One region of the Pseudoalteromonas sp. S3178 genome, then DNA from elsewhere that is predicted to be linked to it. Evidence: predicted binding sites of a transcription regulator. Region 1 holds the regulator's gene; the other holds the start of a gene.

What was found. The regulator sigma-54, encoded in region 1, starts transcription at its own class of promoters, with help from an activator protein. The targets are predictions, from matches to a motif close to GTTGGCACGNNNNTNGNNT.
Region 2: flgF (flagellar basal-body rod protein FlgF) is a predicted target of sigma-54. The motif match lies at 7,968-7,986, and genes of this name have one in related genera.

What each region holds. Positions count from the first base shown of each region.
Region 1 covers NZ_PNCW01000018.1:67,329-79,064, reverse strand. Annotated here, with positions in the region: gene CWC11_RS04735 (YgiQ family radical SAM protein) at 1-1,713, shown strand, start outside; gene CWC11_RS04730 (protein disulfide oxidoreductase) at 1,784-2,191, opposite strand; gene mgtE (magnesium transporter) at 2,367-3,725, opposite strand; gene CWC11_RS04720 (HPr family phosphocarrier protein) at 3,842-4,114, opposite strand; gene rapZ (RNase adapter RapZ) at 4,157-5,002, opposite strand; gene CWC11_RS04710 (PTS sugar transporter subunit IIA) at 5,019-5,471, opposite strand; gene hpf (ribosome hibernation promoting factor) at 5,476-5,763, opposite strand; gene CWC11_RS04700 (RNA polymerase factor sigma-54) at 5,790-7,289, opposite strand; gene lptB (LPS export ABC transporter ATP-binding protein) at 7,359-8,084, opposite strand; gene lptA (lipopolysaccharide transport periplasmic protein LptA) at 8,081-8,626, opposite strand; gene lptC (LPS export ABC transporter periplasmic protein LptC) at 8,616-9,170, opposite strand; gene kdsC (3-deoxy-manno-octulosonate-8-phosphatase KdsC) at 9,167-9,718, opposite strand; gene CWC11_RS04675 (KpsF/GutQ family sugar-phosphate isomerase) at 9,719-10,690, opposite strand; gene CWC11_RS04670 (calcium/sodium antiporter) at 10,693-11,661, opposite strand.
Region 2 covers NZ_PNCW01000012.1:83,997-95,732, reverse strand. Annotated here, with positions in the region: gene CWC11_RS02950 (Ig-like domain-containing protein) at 1-915, shown strand, start outside; gene flgN (flagellar protein FlgN) at 1,314-1,745, opposite strand; gene flgM (flagellar biosynthesis anti-sigma factor FlgM) at 1,738-2,058, opposite strand; gene flgA (flagellar basal body P-ring formation chaperone FlgA) at 2,135-2,842, opposite strand; gene CWC11_RS02930 (chemotaxis protein) at 2,983-3,918, shown strand; gene CWC11_RS02925 (CheR family methyltransferase) at 3,936-4,766, shown strand; gene flgB (flagellar basal body rod protein FlgB) at 4,912-5,319, shown strand; gene flgC (flagellar basal body rod protein FlgC) at 5,325-5,756, shown strand; gene CWC11_RS02910 (flagellar hook assembly protein FlgD) at 5,770-6,450, shown strand; gene flgE (flagellar hook protein FlgE) at 6,509-7,879, shown strand; gene flgF (flagellar basal-body rod protein FlgF) at 8,022-8,765, shown strand; gene flgG (flagellar basal-body rod protein FlgG) at 8,787-9,575, shown strand; gene flgH (flagellar basal body L-ring protein FlgH) at 9,593-10,276, shown strand; gene CWC11_RS02885 (flagellar basal body P-ring protein FlgI) at 10,288-11,382, shown strand; gene flgJ (flagellar assembly peptidoglycan hydrolase FlgJ) at 11,517-11,736, shown strand, end outside.

The DNA of each region.
Region 1 (11,736 bases):
ATTGTTATTGGTGGTATAGAAGCAAGCTTACGCCGTATTGCTCATTACGATTATTGGCAAGAAAAAGTACGTCGTAGTATTTTATTTGATGCCAAAGCAGACATACTTATTTACGGAAATGCTGAACGCCCATTAGTTGAAGTTGCTCACAGGATTGCTGCAGGTGAAACAATGGATACAATTCAAGATATTCGCGGTACAGCCGTTATTCGTAAAGAGCCTTTACCTGGTTGGCGTGGTAGTGATTCAACCGCAATCGATAAAATAGGTAAAATAGATCCTATTCCTAATCCGTATGGGGCTGATGATGTTGGCTGTAGTAAGTCAGAGTTTAAACAAGCCGGAATCGATTTAAAAGCAGAAGCTGCAAAGCCTATAACTATTCAACCTGCTCGTCCTAAACCGTGGGAAAAAACATACGTAAAACTCCCTGCATTTGAGCAAGTGAGTGTTAATAAACCCTTATACGCTCATGCATCACGTATTTTGCATCAAGAAACAAACCCAGGTTGTGCCCGTGCGCTTTTTCAGCGCCACGGTGATCGCTCTATTTGGGTAAACCCGCCAGCTTATCCGCTTGAAACGCATGAAATGGATGATGTATTTGGTTTGCCGTATCAACGTATTCCGCATCCAAGTTATGGTGATGCTAAAATACCTGCTTACGACATGATTAAAACATCGGTTAATATTATGCGTGGCTGTTTTGGTGGTTGTTCGTTCTGCTCCATTACAGAGCACGAAGGGCGAATTATTCAAAGTCGCTCACAAGAATCAATAATTGAAGAAATTGAACAAATTAGAGATAAAGTACCTGGCTTTACTGGGGTTATTTCTGATTTAGGTGGCCCTACTGCTAACATGTATAAACTTCGATGCACGAGTAAAAAAGCAGAGAGTACGTGTCGTCGTTTATCGTGTGTTTATCCCGATATTTGTAAACACATGGATACTGACCACACTCCAACAATCGATTTGTATAAAAAAGCCCGAGAAGTAAAAGGCATTAAGAAAATTTTAATCGCTTCGGGCGTACGTTACGACTTAGCTGTGCGCGATCCTCGTTACGTTAAAGAATTAGTAACGCATCATGTTGGCGGTTATTTAAAAATTGCACCTGAGCACACTGAAGACGGTCCTTTATCTAAAATGATGAAGCCGGGCATGGGCGCGTACGATCAATTTAAAGAATTATTTGATAAGTACTCAAAAGAAGCTGGTAAAAAACAGTATTTAATACCGTACTTTATATCTGCTCACCCAGGGACAAAAGACGAAGACATGGTAAATATGGCTTTGTGGCTTAAAACAAATGACTTTAAGCTAGACCAAGTGCAAAACTTTTACCCTTCACCAATGGCAAATGCGACGACTATCTATCACACTGAAATGAACTCGCTTCGCAACATCAAAAATAACGCTGAGGTGGTGCCTGTTCCTAAAGGGGCTCGCCAACGTCGATTACATAAAGCGATTTTACGCTATCATGATGCATCAGGCTGGCCTATGATCCGTGAAGCACTGCGTAAAATGGGTAAAGCTAATTTAATAGGTAAAGGCCCTAATTGCTTAGTACCAGAAGAAGGCCGAGATGAAAAAGCAGGTAAAGGCGGTAAAGGTCGCCCAGCTTTAACGCGCCATACCGGTTTTAGTCAATTTAAAAAGGCGAATACAAAACCAAAAGTGGGTGGTAATCGTCAGCGAGCAAGGTAATAGCCACGCAAGCCTAAAATTTATAAGCTCTTTATTGCCACATTAGTTACGGGCAATAAAGAGTTTTTTGCTAAAAAGCTTCAGATAACCATAAGCGTAATTTAAGCGACCATAAAGGCTGAATGCCTGTAAGCCCTTGCGTCATTTTGCTATCTTTTAAGACTATGTAGGAAGGCGTTACTTGTCCTTGCCAATCGGCAAATATCTCACCATTTTTATCGTTTATTGTTGTAAAGGTATAGCTGTTTTCGTTGAGATAGCGATGAAGATCTTGATCTGATCCCGACTTTATTGCAATGGTCACTACCGAGTAATTAGTGTCTTTTGCAAGCTCGTTTATAGCTTCAGAGGTAATACTACAAATAGGGCACCAAGTACCCCAAAAATAAATAAGCGTTGGTTTACTTTGACTCGTTGTATTGAGGTTAATTACCTGGCCTTGATAATCTATTAGCTGCAATTGCGGGTTAGCTGGCATCACAGGTTGTCGCCACCAATTGATAGCCGTATAAATTATGGAAAATATAAAACATACACCAACACACTCTTTAGTGTTGAAAGCCCTTTATGTTTGAGTGATTTTTTAGGTTTGTTTTTGTTATTAGCTGCCATGAGAGTACTTATTTAAATCACTTTTATAAAACGGTTTAAACTTATACCAGTAACCAGGTAGCAGTACCTAAAAAGGCAAATATACCAACAATATCTGTTACGGTAGTGAGCACAACACTGCCTGCCAATGCAGGGTCAATATTCATTTTTTTCAATATAATAGGAATACTTGCACCAGCCACGCCCGCGACGACTAAGTTCATAAACATAGCAAACGCGAGTACGCCACCAAGCATAAAATCCCACTGCCAAAGTGCTATAACACCAGCAATTAAAAGAGACCACAAAATACCGTTTAACGCGCCAATGGCAAGCTCTTTCATCATTAAGAAGCGTTGGTTTGTTTGATTTATATGACCTACAGCAATACCACGAATAACAAGTGTTAAAGATTGGCTGCCAGCAACGCCCCCCATAGAAGGCACAATACCGTTTAGCACCGCCAAAATAGGCAATACATCTAAAGTACCTTCAAAAAAGCTTGCTACAAAGGCTGCTGCAAGAGCGGTTAATAAGTTTACACCTAACCAAACTGAGCGTTTTTTTGAGCTTTTTAAAACGGGTGCAAAGGTATCTTCTTCGTCATCAAGACCCGCTAAGCTCAAAAGGCTATGCTCAGCGTCTTCGCGTATTACATCAACAATGTCATCAATGGTTACACGGCCTAAAAGGTGTGCGTTATCATCAACTACCGGTGCAGATATCCAGTTATGACGCTCAAAAAGTTGTGCAACTTCACTTTCATCCATAGAGATTGGAATAGATTCACAATCTTCGTCCATTAAATCAAGAACGATTTTTTCTGGTGGGTTAGTTAGTAAGGTGCTGAGTGATAATGCACCTAAAAAACAGTTATGCTTATCAACTACATATAAGTCATCAGTGCCTTCAGGTAGCTCGCCTCTAAGTCTAATATAACGAAGCACTACATCCAGAGTAACATCAGGGCGAATGGTTACCGTATCGGTGTTCATTAACGCGCCAGCAGAGCGCTCTTGATATGATAGGGCTTGAGTTGCACGCTCTCTGTCTTGAATATCCATTGCGCTAACAACGTCTTTATAGACGGTGTCAGGCAGGCTTCGTAGTACTTCACCTAAATCATCATGCCCCATGTCTTCAGTAGCGGCGGCAATGTGTTCAGGCTCCATTTGAGCAATAATGCCCAAACGTACATCTTCAGAGAGCTCTTCAAGAACGTCACCTTGTACATCAGGGTCAACTAATTGCCAAAGTAAGCGACGGATTTTGTGAGGTGATGATTCTAGTAAAAGTGCGGTGTCACAAGGGGCTGTTTTTGCAAGCATGCGCCTAACTTGAACAAATTGACCACTATTGAGTGACTTGGTCACCTGTTTTAATTGTTGTAGTGGGTAATCTTGTTCAAAAGCTTCAGGCATTGGCGTCCTTTAAAATTTTTATATTACTTTAGGGGAGACGGTGAGTGTACAGACGCACTAACCTTATTTATAAGCTTAACCGGGTAAAATTTTTTATTACTAAAAGTTAAGCCTAATTATTCTTGTTCATTAAATCGTTGTGCTATTAGTTGCCCAACAGCATGTAAGGCTTGCTCAGAATCGGGGCCTTCACACACTACTTTAACTTCTTTACCTTGGCTGCTTTCTAGTAGCATTAATGCAAGTACGCTATCGCCAGCTGCTTCTTTATCATCTTGAAATAGTGTAATGGTGGCATCAAACTGTACGGCTAATTGCGCAAGTACAGTGGCAGCTCTAGCGTGTAAGCCAAGTTTGTTTTTTATTAAAAAAGTGTCTTCACAATGCATAAGTTACTCTATGTAAGCTGAACAGGTGATTATTCGGCTGTATTATTTTTCTTGTTCGCGGTGTCTAATTTTTACGTTAGGGTGTGTCATCGCAAAGCTCTCACCAATTGTTTGTGCTAAATACACCGAACGGTGTTGCCCGCCCGTACAGCCAATGGCAATCGTTAAGTAACTACGATTATTACGCTCTAGGTGTGGTAGCCATGTTTGTACAAATGTTTGAATTTGCCAAGTGAATTTTTGTACTATGCTGTGACTCGCTAAGTAATCTTTAACAGGTTGGTCTAAACCATTTAAAGGCTTAAGCTCTGGCTCCCAATGCGGATTTGGCAAAAATCGAGCATCAAATACGTAGTCAGCTTCTTTAGGAATACCGTGTTTAAAGCCAAACGATTCAAAGGTTACAATAAGTTGCTTATCTTTTTTACCGAGAATTTTTTCACGAATAGACTCAGCTAACTGATGAACACTTAAGTCGGTTGTATCGAGCATGAAATCTGCGCGGGTTACTAATACATCTAGCAGTTGTTTTTCTTTTTTTATCGCTAAATCAAGTGGTAACGAGTCAATAGAAAGCGGGTGTAATCGGCGTGTTTCAGAAAAACGTTTGATCAGAGTTTGGTCGTCACTATCTAAATAAAATAAAGTGGGATTTGCAAAGCCCGGGAGGTATTCAAGAATATCGTTAAACTCATCTTGCTCTTTTGGGATGTTACGCACATCGATACTAACAGCTATTTTATCGTAGGTATCCGATACGCTTCGCACTAAAGAAGGCAGTAGGTTTACTGGAATGTTATCTACGCAATAATAACCTAAATCTTCTACAACGCGTAAAGCAACCGACTTCCCAGAACCAGATCGGCCACTTATGATAATTAACTCCATTTATCACCCTTTTAAACTACGATTGATTAACAATAACTTGGTAAAGCTCAGCATCGGATTTTGCACAGCGTAACTGTTTACAAAATTCTTTGTCATTTAGTTTATCAGCTATGGTTGCGAGAGTCTTTAGGTGCTGTTGGTTATCACCATCTGGTACGATGAGTGCAACAAATATATCAACAGGGCGGTTATCAATCGCATCAAAATTTATGGCTGTCTCGCTTACAAGCACTATTGCTAATGGCTCTTCTGCGCCACTCATTCTTCCATGAGGAATTGCAATACCACGGCCTATGCCTGTGCTACCAAGCTTCTCTCTATTCATTAGAGCACACAAAATATCTTGCTGTGAAAGATAAGGAAGCTTTTCATGAGCGAGTTCGCTAATAAACTCTAAAATTCTTTTTTTGCTATTAAAAAGGACCGCAGCTTTGCTGCAGTCCTGGCATATAAGTGAGCTTAATTTCATCATATTAGTGTCGAGCAAGCTTCTCTTTGTGTTTAATAACTTGACGATCGAGCTTGTCAATCAACGAGTCTATGGCAGCATACATGTCTTGATGTTCGGTAGATGCAAATAATTCTGCACCACTTACATGGATTGTAGCTTCAGCTTTTTGGTTAAGTTTTTCTACATCGAGAATGACATGAACATTGTTTATATGATCAGAATGCCTTTCTAGCTTTGCAAATTTATTATTTACGTAGTCTCTTAATGAATCAGTAACATCTACATGACGACCAGTTAAGTTTAGTTGCATAAGCGTTTTCCTCTTTGTTTTGCGTCTTATATCAAACTCTTTCGTTGATTAGACGGTGGAATAGCCAGAGATTCGCGGTATTTTGCGATTGTGCGTCTAGCTACTTTAATTCCTTGCTCAGCCAATATATCCGCAATTTTACTATCACTCAATGGTTTTGCTGAGTTTTCTGCGGCAATCAGTTTTTTAATCAAAGCACGTATTGCTGTAGATGAACACTCACCACCATTTTCGGTGCTTACGTGGCTTGAGAAAAAGTATTTAAGCTCAAATATACCACGTGGCGTGTGCATATACTTTTGAGTAGTTACACGCGAAATAGTCGACTCGTGCATTTCTACCATTTCTGCAACATCGTTTAAAACCATAGGTTTCATGGCTTCTGGACCGTGTTCAAAAAAGCCCTGTTGTTGCTTAACAATACAATTAGTTACTTTTAGTAGTGTGTCGTTTCTACTCTCTAGGCTCTTTATAAACCATTTAGCTTCTTGCAAATGAGAGCGAATAAATTGACTGTCACCACTAGATTTAACTGTTCGTGACATAGCTGCATATTGGCTATTAACACGTATCTTAGGCATGCTATCTGGGTTTAGCTCAACTACCCAACGGCCTTTTATTTTTTTAACTGATACATCGGGGATCACATACTCTGATTCTTCCCTTACAATAGTATCTGCTGGCTTAGGGTTTAGAGTGTGAATTAACGTCATTACTTCTTTAAGCTCGTCTTCTTTGAGCTTAGTTTTCTTCATTAATGTACGATAGTCGCGAGCCGCTAATAGATCAATATGATCGGTTAAAATCATCTTTGTTTCATTGATAAAAGGCGTATCTTTATCAAACTGATTTAGCTGAATACACAAGCACTCTTGTAAGCTACGAGCTGCTATACCCACCGGATCAAACAACTGAATACGTTTTAAAACGGCTTCTATTTCATCAAGTTCAACTTCGCCCTCGTCGTCGTTCTCTTGATTAAAGCTTTCTAAAATATCTTCACAGCTTAGCGTTAATATACCTGAGTCATCGACTGCTTCAACAATCGCTATTGCAATTGCTTCATCAGTAGGGCTAAACGGCGTGAGCTGTAATTGCCACATTAAATACTCGTGAAGAGTTTCGGTTGAAGCACCTTGGTAAATAGACTCATCTTCTGGCATAGGGCCTGATGATGAAGCAGGAGCTGCGCTCATGTACTCATCCCAGCTTACATCCATAGCCATTTCGTCACTTACTGTGTCTTTAGTAAGTGCTTCACCACTGTCTTGCTCGTACTCGCTTGGTTTTTCATCGGCATTAGCACTTACGGTTAATTCATCGTTATCTGCTTTTTGCTCGTTTTTGCCAGCTGATTCTTCCGTGTAATCTTGTTCATCTACTTCTAGAAGCGGATTGCTATCAAGCGCTTCTTGTATTTCTTGCTGGAGATCCAATGTACTGAGTTGCAACAAACGAATTGCTTGTTGCAGTTGTGGAGTCATTGTAAGTTGCTGGCCCATGCGCAGCTGTAATGATTGCCTCATGTATCTCTAACAATCCTTTTATGTTGTTATAATTAATACTAGCAGATGCTTAAAGACATGGCGTAAATGTTACAGCCTAAATTGCTCGCCTAAATAAACATCGCGTACCGTTTTATCATTTAATACGTGCTCTGGTGTACCAGAAGCGATTAACTCTCCATGAGAAACAATGTAGGCTTTTTCACAAACATCAAGGGTTTCTCTTACGTTATGATCGGTAATTAATACACCAATCCCACGATTTTTAAGATGTTCTATTATTTTCTTTATATCTAACACCGATATAGGGTCTACACCTGCAAAGGGTTCGTCGAGCAATATAAATTTAGGATTAGCAGCTAGTGCGCGTGCAATTTCTACGCGGCGTCGCTCACCACCCGATAAAGCCATACCTTGGCTGTCTCGAATATGTTGAATACTAAATTCATCTAACAAGTTGTTAAGCGTATCTTCTCTTGCTTTTTTGTTAAGCTCTTTACGCGTTTCTAAAATAGCCATTAAATTTTGATAAACGGTAAGTTTTCTAAAAATTGATGACTCTTGTGGTAAGTAGCCTATGCCTAATCTAGCACGACTATGCATAGGTAAAAGAGTAATATCGTTCTCATCAATAGAAATTTTGCCTTTATCACTCGGTACAAGGCCCACTATCATATAAAACGTAGTAGTTTTACCTGCGCCGTTAGGCCCAAGCAATCCAACAATACTGCCAGCTTTAACTTCTAGGCCAACATTTTTTACTACTTCACGGCCTTTATAGCTTTTTGCTAATAGCTCTGCTTTTAATGTACTCATGGCTGGCCTTTGTCACTTTTTTTTACTTTTTTAGGCTCAACTGGCACTAAAATAGTGTGAACGCGATCGGTAGAGTTTTCATCTTTTTCGGCGCTAATTAATTGCTGTTGCATGTCGTACGTAATACTTTTTGCATTGATTTTTTGACCCGCTTGAGCGACTTCAGCATCGCCAACAAGCGTTAAAAATCGCTTAGCAACATCGTAACGTACTTCGTTTGCACTGGCGCTCATTACTGTGCCGTCAGCTTGTTTTTCTTCAAAATAAGCTGGGCTACCTGTTGCTATTAATAATTGCTTGTTATCACCTAAATCATCGCGTTTGTGTACTTCTAATCTGTCAGCTGTAATACGACGATTACCGTGAATAATCTCTACGTTTTTTTCAAAAATCCCTACATTAGCTTTTAACTGGCCTTCTTGTTTGTCGGCGCTAATTGAAATTTGATTGGCAGCAGGAGAAGCTTCTTGTTCTGCCGCATAGCCATTAAAAGCAAGTAAAAGAGTTGGAATTATAAGTATTTTAGAAATTTTATTGGTCATAGTATATGGTTCGCGTATGGTTAATTAGTTTAATCACTTCAGTTTTTAAGTCGGCTTCAAGGCCTTTACCGGTGATTTTTAAATTGGGTCCAGTGATGACAACAGGTTGCTCCGAGCGCATTGTTAATAGTTCTATATCGACCTGAATATTATCAGCGTTGATTTTGTCTATCATGGCGTTATCGGTTAAGTTTTTGGCAACTACATTACCTTCTAATATTAACTGTTTGTCTTCGTATAATGTTGCTTCGTCAGCGTTTATTTGCCACGTTTGCTTTTCGTTATATAAGGTAAATATAGGCTTTTCAAAAAATGTAAAACCTAGCTGCTGGTATAGCTCCATTTTAGCCGCTGTTACTTTGTGGCTAATTTTACCTTGTTCATCATAAGCTGTTTGCTTCAGTTCTATGGCTATGTAATCAGGCTTAGCAATCACTTCAGGTTCTGCCTGAGGAGCTGTATTTGTTTGGGTAAAATAAGGGTACCAAAGCCAAACCATACAGCTAATGAATAAAATGCTAAGTATTATGCGCGCCGCATTCATGAACTCGTGCCTTGTGTGGTAAGTGCCTTACCATTTTCAAGCATGAGTAAATCGGTAAGCTCTCTTACTGCCCCAAAACCACCTGGCATTTGGGTAACGTAGTGCGATAAGCGTTTAATAAGTGGGTGAGCATCGTTTACAGCAACGGCAAAACCAACTTGCTCCATTACTGGCATATCGGGGCCATCGTCGCCAATATAGGCAATTTGGTCATCGCTTAGGTTGAGCTTGTTTTTTAGCTCTTGATAAGCAATTAGCTTGTCTTCTTGACCTTGATAAATATGTTGCACTGTTAAACTGCTCATACGGGTTTGCACTATTTGAGAGTGACGCCCAGTAATAACGGCTACTTCAAAGCCACTATTTATTAATGCTTTTATGCCAAAGCCATCTTTGGTGTTAAACGCTTTTAGCTCTTCGCCTTGGTTGCCAAGGTAAATTCGCCCATCAGAAAAAACACCATCAATATCGCATATAAGTAGCTTTACTTTTTTAGCGCGCGCTTTTGCATCAGCACTTAGCGGTTGATAGAGATCTTCAAATTGCATTTATAACACTCCTGCTTTTAATAGGTCTTGCATGTTTAGTGCGCCAATTGGTTGGTTTTTTTCGTTAACCACAATTAACCCATTTATACGTTTGTTTTCCATTATATTGAGCGCTTCAGCTGCAAGTATATCTTGGGTAGCTGTTGTACATGACTTAGTCATTACCACACTGATTAAAGTGGTGTGAATATCAATACGTTGCTCTAAAATACGGCGTAAATCGCCATCGGTAAATAATCCCGCGAGCTCTTTGTTGTCATTAACTATCGCGGTCATGCCTAATCCCTTGGCTGACATTTCAATTAATGCATCTTTTATAGTTTGCGAAATATTAATAATAGGTGTGTTTGCACCGCTGTGCATTACGTCTTTTAGCGTTAGTAGTAAACGCTTACCTAGGCTGCCTCCTGGGTGCGATAGAGCAAAGTCATCTGCGGTAAAACCTCTAGCCTCTAGAAGTGCTACAGCCATAGCATCTCCCATAGCTAAAGTGGCTGTGGTACTTGCTGTTGGCGCAAGACCTAATGAGCAGGCTTCTTTTTCTACTTTTATGCACACATGTACATTAGCAAGTGTTGCCATGGTTGATTGCATATTACCCGTCATGGCTATCATTTTTGCACCAAGTCTTTTTAATACTGGGATGATATTTAAAACTTCGCTGGTTTCCCCAGAGTTTGAAATAAGCATAACCACATCATTTTTTGTGATCATGCCTAAGTCGCCATGGCTCGCTTCACCTGGGTGAACAAAAAAGGCTGGGCTACCCGTACTTGCAAGTGTGGCGGCTATTTTATTACCTATATGGCCTGATTTTCCCATGCCAATGACAATAATGCGGCCCTGGCAGTCGTACATTAATTGACATGCATGATGAAAGTTTTCATCAACATATTGAGAAATATCACTCAATGCTTGGCGTTCTATATCAAGAACGCGAAGGCCTTGTTCAATAAAGTTTAACTGCGCCATGTTTACCCTATTTGACTGAAAATATAACCTTGGTAGCCTAAAAATGCTAATAGCAATAAGCCGCCTTCTACTCTATTGATACGCTGAGAACCTCTAAAGTTCAACGACATAATAATAAGAGCAAGTGTTGCACCTATCATTATTAATACATCTCGACTCACTAATGATGGATCAATTGCTGAAGGGTTAATAATACCGGCTAGTGGTAATACGGCTAAAATATTAAATATGTTTGAGCCCACAATATTACCAAGAGCAAGGTCGTCTTCATTTTTTAATACACCTGCAATAGAGGCTGCAAGCTCAGGTAAACTCGTACCTATGGCAATAATAGTTAAGCCGATGACTAAATCGCTCAAGCCAAAGTATTTTGCAATATCAACCGCTGAGCCCACTAAAAAATGTGAACTTACAGGAAGTAAAATCATGCCAATAACTAGCCAAAATACAGCTTTTTTTGTTGGAACGTCATTAGGTACTTCATCGCATGCTTCTGACACAAACGGATCATCTTCATTTTTCGCGCGCATAGAAACAATAATCAGCCCACCAATAAAAACGATAAAGCCAATTAAAAGTGCTATGCCTTCACCAAACGAAAAGTAGTTATCTGAAAACACATACCAAGTAGCCAATGATACGAGCATCACTAATGGCATTTCGCGTTTTAATGTACTTGAAGATACTGCAAGAGGGCGAAAAAGGGCGGTAATACCTAACACAAGTAAAATATTTGTAATGTTTGAACCCACAGCATTACCAACAGCTGTATCGGTTTTATTAGCTAAAGCTGCTGAGGCCGAAACCATCATTTCTGGCGCTGATGAACCCATAGCTACAACGGTTAAACCAACAATAAGCGTGGGAACGCCAAAGTTTTTAGCAAGGGCTGCTGCCCCATAAACAAACCTGTCTGCACTCCAAACCAGAGCTGCAAAACCAAGAATCAAAATAACAAACGAGGTAACCATTGTGATAAGCCAGTTATTCAAAATAGAGATGGCGCGAATAGTAACAAAAGCCAACATGAAAGTATAAATAAAAGA
Region 2 (11,736 bases), on a different contig from region 1:
GGTGAAACTATATTAGTCACCTTTAGCGGCGCAACAACAGTCACTAAACAGGTAACTGCTAGCGGAACAGGTGCATGGAGTGCCTCACCGGATACAGATTTAGCGGATGGTGCTTATACTGTAACAGCGGTAGCAACTGATGCATCAGGAAATACAGCCTCAAGCGGTAGCCTCTCTGGATTGATTATAGATACCACGCCAATAGGCTTTGAGGTTACTGATTTTAGTTCAGGAGTATTAGGTCTTTTATTCCCATCAGTTGAAGGGACAACAGAGCCAGATACTGAAGTATACATTATTGGCTCTTCGTTATTGGGCGTTGACTTACTCGGTCTAGATTTAGATGTATTAGAACTTTCAAGTAGCTTTACTTCAGATAGCAATGGAGATTGGGGAGGAGTATTAAACTTAGCCAACCTAAACATTGGTGGAGGGGAGCAATACTATTTTGTTACTGTTGATGAAGCAGGAAACTACTTAATCAAAAATACGGATAATGTGATAGAACAGTCCGGAAATATGCATACCTCACAATCTAGCTCAGGTGCTGGCGACACTATGCCTGCGTCATTTAGCGAAGAGTCAGCATTGGGTGATACGCAAGGTGATGGAGTGTTAAATACTGAAACCATTAACTTAGCAAATGTTGGAACAATGGCAAGCGCGGCAGAGCAGGTGGTAGAGGTTAGTGAAACAGAGCCGTTAAGCATAAACGATGTAATAATTGACTCTGAAACAGAGCAGTTAGTCGCCTTAAACAACTTACTTGATGAAGAAGGCTCTGCGATTGCTTATAGCCCAGCGCAAAGCGGAGGAAGTATTGATGAAGCAACGCCAGCAGTTGATGTACAAAATCAGTCAGAGGAGATGATTAAGTACTTAATCGAAAATGGAAGTAACCAAACAGACATTTAAATAAATTGCCCATCTCAGTTTAGTATTGGGATGGGCTATAAAATGTACTTAATCTAATGTTTGGTAAAGCGATTTATTTATACCAACTATATTAAGTATGTGTTCTAAATTTTACGCCAAAAAAACAATTCAGTTCTAGGCGTAAATTGATGTAAATGGTTGTTCCCTTTTACGAAATTTACAACAAAGAAATGGGTTGTTTTAACAAGTAAAATAGATCAGCTATTTATTGGAGTTGGTATTACAGGTTCAAAGTGATTGTAAGTACGGAAGGTAGCAACTTCAGATTGGTTTATTATTCAAAGCGTAGCTTAATAAGCTATCTATACTTAAAAAGCCCTTATTGAAAATATTCAATAAGGGCTTTTTAACAAAATATGGCTATAAATAAAGTATGGTTAGGCTTTTAAGTTACGGACTAACTTGTTATCAGTATTCACTACGCTACCGCCTTGATCGTAAGTCATGCTGGTTGGTGCGCCAATTAAAATCTCTTTAAGTTGTTTAACACTTAAATGAGCTTGGCGGGCTGCATGTGAATTAACTTTATTTTGCTTTTGGCATTGTGCTAATTGTGACTTAACTTGGTCAACAAGCTCATTCACCTCAGTAGAATTCTCATCATTAGCGACAAAAAGTTTGTTTAACTCTTTATCGAGCTTAGTTAGCTTGGTTAAAAAAGGCATTTTTTGTTGGGCAAGCTCTTTTAAACCTTCACCTCTTCGAGACGCTATAACTGTAAGCTCTTCGTTTAACAGCGCATGTAATGAGTCTAAGCAATCTACTTGCTCATTTAATTTTACGCAAATTAAACCGTTATGATTAGCCATAAACGTTAAACTCAAAATCTGCTAAGTTTTTTGTTAGCTTTTCAGCATCAATTTGGTATTTACCTTCGGTAATTGCTTTTTTTAGTTCAGCTACTTTTTCACTGTCAAAACCAGGCGACTGTTGCGCTTTATCTTGCAATGTTTTTAATTGTTGTGCTTGTGGCGTCAAGCTTACAGAATCACTCGCAGCTTTTGGAGATTGCGACTGTGCAGCTTGTGTATTTGCATTATCTTTTTTTAAATCAACTTGTTGTTGCTTTGCGTTTGTAAGCGCATTTGTTTGTTGATTACTACCATTAACTTGACTGACCATAATAATAAACCTGTATATTACCCAACTGATGCCTAGTTATCGGCATATACGTAGGATACTTTAGTATAAATCTAAATTAAATGTTTACTTGAACAGACTCTACACCATCTACTCGAGCATTTAAAATTTTACCTGATTTTTTGTTTTTAATCTGAACCTGTTCGCCTAAAGTGCCATCTTCAAGGGCTATGCCCGTGGTTTTAATTCTAAGGCCTCTGAGGTTTGCGTAAATATTAACAGAATCTCCCTTACATACCATGCAAATTTGATTAAGTAGTACTGGCATACCACTTCTAATGTTTCGTTTGCTTCTGCTACCAATCAACATATCAGGGTTATCTAAGTATTGGACTCTCACAAAGTGCGAAGGCTTCATTTGTATACTTAAATGTGACTTAGTAATTACTTCACCACGAGCTAGGTTTGCATTCGCAACTACTACTGGGGCCATTTCGACAACTCTTACATGTACGTATTGCGCCCACGCTTGCTCATCTTGGCACTTAGCCTGAATAGTGACCTGCCTATTAAAAGGAGGCTCACTAGCAGACGTTAGCTCAAGAGGTGATTTACAGATGCGATCAGGTATGCGGCTATCAAGTGGTAGGGCACTTAATTGAGTTTTATCACTATCATTTGTGTTTATTTGCTTAGCTACGTAACTAACGGCCATCTCTTGTAATAAATCTTTGCTAAACACTTTTGCATGCAAAGGTGTTGCTAAGCAGAGGCTGGCAACAAAATAAAAAACACTGTATCTTCTGACTTTTTTTAACAAACTCATAATGTTTCGACTATGCTTATGGTTTCAAACAGGGTATAAATATTTTGCGTCAAAACTTAGACGCTCCCGCGATGTTATGTAGCTTTATAATTAGAAAGCAATTATCGTTCCGCATTATTTGTTTTCTTTAGGAGATTTGAATGGCAGGCATTTTAGACTCAGTAAACCAACGCACACAGTTGGTTGGGCAGAACCGCCTAGAATTACTTTTATTTAAGCTCAGAGGGCGTCAGCGTTTTGGTATTAACGTATTTAAAGTAAGAGAGGTATTACAATGTCCGCCTCTTACTAGTATGCCTAAATCAAATGCGTACATTCGTGGTGTAGCGCATATTCGTGGCCAAACTATTTCAGTTATAGATTTATCGATGGCTGTAGGTGGGCGTCCAATAGAAAATATTAAAGACAGTTTTATTATCATTGCGGAGTATAACCGCTCTGTTCAAGGGTTTTTAGTGGGTGGTGTAGAGCGAATAGTAAATATGAATTGGGAAAAAATAATGCCGCCTCCATCAGGAGCTGGGCGATATTCATATTTAACCGCTGTGACCGAAATCGAAAATGAATTAGTAGAAATTCTTGATGTAGAAAAAATTCTTAACGAAATTTGCCCAGTAAATACAGAAGTGAGCGCTGAAGTAGCTGCCGGTGGTGATATCCAAAAAGATTTAGGCGAGCGTATCGTATTTATTGCTGATGACTCTGCCGTTGCTCGTAATCAAGTAAAGCGTGCTCTTGAACCACTAGGTGTACAAACTGAGCTTGCTAAAAATGGTAAAGAAGCACTAATCAGACTTAAAGAAATAGCCGAGCTTGATTGTAAAAACGATATTACAGAAAGAGTAGGTTTATTAATATCAGATGTTGAAATGCCTGAAATGGACGGCTATACATTAACTGCAGAAATAAAAGCAGATCCAAAATTAGCGCCATTGCACGTTATTTTACACACATCTTTAAGTGGTGTATTTAACCAAGCAATGATCGAAAAAGTAGGCGCAGATGATTTTATTGCTAAATTTAACCCTGATGAATTAGCTACAGCGGTTAAAAAATGGGTTCATAGTGACGAATAATTATAGGTGTTATTAATTTGAATAATAAAGATTTGCAGCAAAGTGAATACGATCAGTTCCGTTCGTTTTTAGAGCAGCAATGTGGCATTGTTTTAGGTGAAAACAAGCAGTATTTAGTTAAAAGCCGACTTGCTCCATTAATGGCTCGATTTAATGTGGAATCTTTATCGCAACTAGTCAGTAAAACACTTGGGCCACATGAGCGGCAATTAAGAGCCGCAGTTGTTGATGCAATGACCACAAACGAAACGTTATGGTTTAGAGATCAATACCCATTTGAGCTTTTACAAAATAGATTATTCCCTGAATTTAAGGAGTTAAGGAGGCCATTAAAAATTTGGTCTGCGGCAAGCTCATCAGGGCAAGAGCCATACTCTATTGCTATGTCTGTTGCGGAGTTTCAGGCAAAGCAGCCTGGAGTACTGCGCATGGGAGCGCAAATTACCGGTACTGATATATCTAATACCATGCTCGATATGTGTAAAAATGCAGAGTACGATTCACTTGCGTTAGCAAGAGGGTTGTCTGCAGAGCGTCGCAAAAAGTTCTTCAAAGATAGTGGCAATGGTATGGCTCAAGTTAACGATTCGGTAAAAAAACAAGTTAACTTTAGGCACTTAAACCTACTTGATTCTTATGCACTTATGGGTAAGTTTGATATTATTTTTTGTCGAAATGTACTTATTTATTTTGCACCAGAAGTAAAAGCAAAAATTATTAGTCAATTTGCTCAAGCTTTAAATCCTAAAGGGTATCTATTTTTAGGTGCTTCGGAGTCGATGACGGGCTTAAGTAATGAATTTGATATGGTACGTTGCAACCCTGGTATCATATACCAAAAGAAATAATTAAGTTAATTCCTTCCTTTTTAACGACGCTATTTGCGTCGTTTTTCATTTAAAAACATAGCTCTATAAAAATCACACAACTTCTAAGATTAATGGCTTATTTTTTGCTTTAACCATAGGTAAGTCAATTTTTTGGAGAAAGGTTATGGCTATCAGTTTTGATAAAGCTTTGGGTGTGCATCCGCAAGCCATGTTGATCCGTTCACAGCGAGCAGAGTTACTTGCCACTAATATAGCGAACGCTGATACGCCTGGCTATAAAGCAAAAGATATCGATTTTGCCTCAGCATTAAAAGCGGCAAGGTCAACCCAACAAAGCGGCAATTCAATGGTTACAACAGATGCAAATCACATTGCCGGTGGTACTAGAAGTGTAGGTGGTTCTGAATTATTTCGTATGCCAAATCAAACAGATACAGGTGATGGTAACTCGGTTGATATACAGGTGGAACGAAACTTGTATACACAGAATGCGATGGAGTATCAGGCCAGCTTGCAATTTTTAAGCGGCAGATTTAAAGGTCTGAACAAAGCCCTCGGTAGTCAAGGATAAAAATTATGAGTTTATATAATGTATTTGATATTTCAGCTAGTGGTATGAGCGCACAAAATGTTCGCTTAAATACTACCGCAAGTAATATCTCTAATGCTAATACGATTAGTTCATCTCAAGACCAAACTTACCGAGCGCGCCAGCCTGTATTTGCAGCAGAACTGACTAAAGCGTCAGCATCGGCTAGTAATCCTCAGGGCTCCGCTGTTGGTGTTAAAGTTTTGGGAATTGTTGAAAGTGACAAGCCATTACAGATTGAATATAACCCAAATCACCCGAGCGCGGATGAAAACGGCTATATCTATAAACCCAACGTTAATGTTGTTGAGGAGATGGCAAATATGATCTCAGCCTCTCGCTCTTATCAAACAAACGTGCAAGTTGCAGATGCAGCTAAGCAAATGTTAAGCAAAACGCTGTTACTTGGGCAGCGATAACCGAGGGTAGGTTATGAGTAACGATATTAGTACCAGTTCATCCTATTTAGACTCTATTACTTGGCAAGACAAACAAGTAGCAACAGCTGATGAGGAAAGTGACGCGTTAACGCAAGAAGACTTTTTCTCTTTGTTAACTCAGCAATTATCGTATCAAGATCCCAGTAACCCTGCGGATAATGATCAAATGATTGCACAAATGACTAATTTTACGATGGCGCAAGGCATTACTGATTTAAACACAAACTTTGAATCTTTAGCTTCATCAATGACCTCTAACTCTGCTTTGCAAGCTTCAACACTTGTAGGTAAGCAGGCGCTATTAGAGTCTAACACTTTAGATTTGAACGAAACAGGTGATGCTAAAGGGTCTGCAGTTGCAGAAGCCGCGGTTGATAATTTAAAAATTAAGGTAACTGATGCGTCAGGTCAATTAGTGAAAACAATTGATATGGGCTCTCAGCCTGCTGGAGCGGTTCGTTTTACTTGGGATGGTACAAACGAAGACGGTGAGCGCTTACCTGAAGGTGAATACACTGTATCAGCTGAAGGAAGTACCGACGGTGAATTTTCAAGCTTACCAATAGCGACATTTAAGAACATTGAAAGCGTTAATATAAATGGCTCAAGCGGCATTATTATTAACACTAAAGAAGGCGCGGTTAGACTGACAGATGTTGCAGAAATCGCATAATAAATTTAGTATTTTTTGCCTGCCAGCAGGCCACATATTTAAAGGTTAGAGGTGAATTATGAGCTTCAATATTGCATTAACCGGCCTTGCTGCCGCACAAAAAGATTTAGACGTAACAGCAAATAATATTGCAAACGTTAACACAACAGGCTTTAAAGAATCACGTGCTGAGTTTGCTGATGTATATGCATCATCAGTATTTAGCGCAGGCAAAACTAAAAATGGTGATGGTGTACAAACCACTATGGTTGCACAACAGTTTCATCAGGGATCGTTGCAATTTACTAATAACTCATTAGATTTAGCGATTACGGGTGAAGGTTATTTTGCGATGACTGATGATATTTCATCGCAAGATTTAACATACACACGTGCGGGCGCATTTAAGCTTAACCAAGATAATTTTATGGTAGATGCTAAAGGTAATTATTTACAAGCCTTTCCAGTTGATTCGTCAACAGGCGATACAACATCGGTAAGCTTAAGTACAACTAACCCAATACAAATTCCAGATTCGTCGGGTTCACCCCGAGCGACAGAAAACGTATTTTTATCGTTTAACTTAGATGCAACTGCAGATCCAACGGGTATAGATTTTGACCCTACATCAAATGGTACGTACAACTCGTCTACATCAACAACTGTATATGATTCATTAGGTGAGCCACATATTTTACAATACTTTTTTGTTAAAGAAGAAGATGCCGCTTCAGGTGGGACAGACAACAGCTGGGAAGTATATGCCACTCTTGATGGTAAAGTTGTTGATGGTACATCGGGCGCAGAACAAACTACCACGCCATATACACCTATCACTACACTAGGTTTCGACTCAAGCGGTTTACCTGCTACAACCGGTGGCGTGGCAAACACGAACTTAACAACGTTTGACGAAATAAACCTACCAGCAGGTGCAGGCACTGGGCTATCGACGATGCTTGATAACGGTGCAACATTTCCTAGCACAGGTATTGAGCTGAACTGGCGTGATGAAAATAACACCGCTGGTCGTATTCCTACTCAGTACTCGAGTGGTTTTGAAGTAAAAGCACTTGATCAAGATGGCTCAACAGTAGGTCGTTTAGCGGGTATTGATATTGGCACCGATGGTAAACTTGTTGCTTCATACAGTAATGGCGATTCAACTTACCTAGGTCAAGTTGCTATGGTTCGCTTCCCTAATTCACAAGGTTTATCGCAAGTAGGCGATACAAGTTGGAAGCAAAGTATTGACTCTGGAGAGCCTGTTGCAGGTGAAGCAGGATCAGGTACTTTTGGTAGCATTAATTCCTCTGCACTTGAGCAATCAAATACAAACTTGACTAACGAGCTTGTAGATTTGATTACAGCCCAACGAAACTACCAGGCTAACTCACGTGCGCTTGAAGTTAACTCAACCATTCAGCAAAGTATTTTGCAGATTCGATAAGTTAAATTTAATTCAAATAGGCTGCATTTTTGCAGCCTTTTTTATGATCTCCTGTATAAAACCTTCCTGTTTATTGCGTCAATTTTAATCTGGCATCTATTTTGCATTTATCAATTCAGAGATTTTTATGTGAGTCGATACTATGGACAAAATGGTCTACATTGCCGCCTCTGGCGCTAAGCAAAGCCTGCAGGGGCTTGCGCTTAAAGCCAATAATTTGGCGAATGCAAATACAACTGGCTTTAAAGCTGACTTTGCTCAGGCGCGCTCTATGCAAGCGTTTGGCGAAGGTTTGCCGACACGTGTATTTTCAATGCAAGAGCGCCCAGGCTCAAACATGGTATCGGGTGGCATAATACAAACCGGACGCGATTTAGATATTGCGATGAGCGATAACGCTTGGCTTGCAGTACAAGATGCATCGGGCAACGAAGCTTACACAAAAGTAGGTACGCTTAATATCACAGCGCAAGGCATGTTAGTAACAAGTCATGGTCGTCAAGTAATTGGCGAGGGTGGCCCTGTTATTTTACCTGTACCGGTCGAAAAAATTGGTTTTAGTGAAGATGGTGCCATTCAAGTACGCCCACAGGGTGCACCGGCTAACTTCTTAGAAGAAGTTGACACGCTAAGAGTTGTAGAAGCTAACAGCTCGCAACTTGAAAAAGGTAACGATGGTTTATTTAGGCCTGTAGCAGGGCAAGCTGTTGATACCTCTGCAAATGTAAAAGTATTAAGTGGTTCGCTTGAAATGTCTAATGTGAACCCTGTTCACGAAATGGTCGACATGATAAGTCACCAGCGTCAATTTGAATTACAAGTAAAACTAATGAAAACAGCTGAAGAAATTGATGAACGTCAAGATCAGCTCATGCGCATAGTTTAACTTTAAAATGAGGGCATAATTATGAATCCAGCATTGTGGATCAGTAAAACAGGGCTAGACGCTCAACAAACCGATATATCGGTTATTTCAAATAACTTAGCGAATGCCAGCACTGTAGGTTACAAAAAAAGCCGCGCTATATTTGAAGACTTACTCTATCAAAATATTAATCAACCGGGTGGTCGTTCATCGCAAGATACCGAAATGCCGTCAGGTTTAATGTTAGGTGCGGGTGCTAAGGTGGTTGCCAACCAAAAAGAGTTTACTCAAGGTAATATGCTAACTACCGAGAACTCTTTAGATTGGATGATTTCTGGCGAAGGTTTTTTTGAAGTACTTCAGCCAGATGGCAATATTGCCTACTCACGCAATGGCCAATTTACAACAGATGGCGATGGACGAATTGTAACCTCTGGAGCTGGCTACGTAATTCAGCCAGAGATGAATGTACCAGATGACGCACAATCAATAACCGTTTCACAAGATGGTGAAGTATCGGTACGTGTTGCAGGTCAAGCCGATAATGTGGTTATTGGGCAGTTAACAATTAGTGACTTTATTAATCCATCAGGTCTTGAGCCAATTGGACAAAATCTTTATACCGAAACTGCTGTAAGTGGTGCACCGGTGCAAGGTAACCCAGGAGTTGAAGGGCTTGGAAGTATTATTCAAGGTTCGCTTGAAACATCAAACGTAAATGTAACTGAAGAGCTGGTTAATCTAATTGAAACGCAGCGTATTTACGAGATGAACTCGAAGGTTATCTCGGCCGTTGACGAAATGATGAGTTACATTAATCAACAGCTTTAAAGAGTAAGGGGACTTTTATGCGTAAAATTTTATTTATTTCAGCAGGTGCTTTATTTTTAAGTGGCTGTATGTCTACGCAAAATAGTGAAGTAGTACAAGACGATCCGTACTATGCACCTATGTACCCAGAGCCTGTCGTAGAGCCCCTGGTAGCAACTGGGTCTTTATTTAATACTCATACTTCTAACGATTTATATTCAGACAAAAAAGCACTGCGCACTGGCGATATAATTACGGTTAAACTTGAAGAGTCTACCCAAGCGACTAAAGCCGCTAAAACAGAAACAGATAAAGAAACTGACGCAAGTCTCGATCCCGTAATAGGCTTAGGTGGTTTACCTGTAAATATTGGTGGTGACAGTATTCAGTTTGGTATTGGCAGCGATTCATCGTTTACGGGTGATTCTAAATCAAACCAATCTAACAGTTTAGTAGGCGATATTTCGGTAAATGTTATGCGTGTTTTACCAAATGGTAATTTAGTTATTCGTGGCGAAAAATGGCTAACCTTAAATACCGGTGAAGAATTTATTAGGCTCGAAGGCTTAGTTCGCCCGCAAGATGTAAGTGCCGATAACACAGTAGAGTCTAATCGCATTGCAAATGCTCGTATTCAGTACTCGGGTAAAGGTCAAACACAAGAATCGCAAAGTCCAGGTTGGCTTACACGCTTCTTTAGCAGTTCGCTGTTTCCATTTTAGAGGGTAGCAACATGAAGAGCCTAAAAGCTTTATGTTTAGTCGTTTTACTAAGCTTGCAGTTTACTGCGAGCGCCGAGCGCATTAAAGACGTGTCTATGGTCGAAGGCGTAAGGTCTAACCAATTAGTTGGTTATGGTTTAGTTGTTGGCCTACCTGGCACTGGAGAGCAAAACTCATATACGCAACAAAGCTTCAGAGGCATGCTAAATAGTTTTGGTATTACGCTTCCTTCTACGCAAAGTCCTAAAATTAAAAATGTAGCTGCAGTAGCTGTTCATGCTGAGTTACCCGCTTTTAGAAAACCAGGGCAAACAATTGACATCACTGTATCGTCTATTGGTAGTGCAGGTAGTTTACGTGGTGGTACGTTGCTGCAAACCTTCTTAAAAGGGGTAGATGGCAATGTGTACGCAATTGCACAAGGTAGCTTAATTGTCGGTGGTTTAGGCGCCCAAGGGCTTGATGGCAGTAAAGTTGTAATTAATACACCTACAGTTGGCAGAGTGCCAAATGGTGCTACTGTAGAGCGCGCCGTAGAAAGCCCGTTTATGCAAGGTGATTACATTACTTTTAATTTAAATCGCCCAGACTTCACAACTGCTAAACGCTTAGAAAAAACGATTAACGATTTAGTGGGCCCTAATAGCGCACAAGCACTTGATGCTGCTTCTATAAGAGTTTTAGCGCCGCGGGATGCTTCGCAGCGTGTGTCTTACTTATCTACGCTTGAAAACCTTGAGTTTAAACCCGCTGATACAGCAGCAAAAATTATTGTTAATTCGCGAACAGGTACCATTGTTATTGGTAAAAACGTAAAGCTTCAGCCAGCGGCAATTACGCATGGTGGCTTAACTGTAACAATTGCAGAGCAACAAAATGTCTCTCAACCAAATCCGCTAGCAAACGGCGATACTGTTGTCACGCAGCAAAGCATTATTGATGTAAGCCAAGATGACTCTCGTGCGTTTGTTTTTAACCCGGGCGTTAGTCTTGACGATTTAGTGCGTGCAATAAACGAAGTAGGTGCAGCGCCTGGCGATTTAATGGCTATTTTAGAAGCCCTAAAAGAAGCGGGGGCCATTAACGGTCAGCTTGTTGTTATTTAATTAGTTGCAGGTTGTTACTCCTTCCAAATAAAGCTTAAGTGTACAAAAGGGTCTTAAGCTTTTTATTGTTTCCCCTTCTTTGGCTCAATTTTTGCATTTGTTAAAGCATTATTCATTTTTGTGTCAAAAAGCTGATGGAAACAAATCACCTCGATAAGCAAAACTTTTTTGATTTAAGTAATTTAAATACATTACGTCAAGACGCTTTAAACAGCGGTGATGCATCAACTGATGCCTCAAAAGCTGCGCTTAAAAAAGCGGCTGCACAATTTGAAGCTATTTTTACGCAAATGCTGCTAAAAGGAATGCGCAAAGCAAATGAAGCTTTCGAAGACGAAGACAGTCCTTTTAATT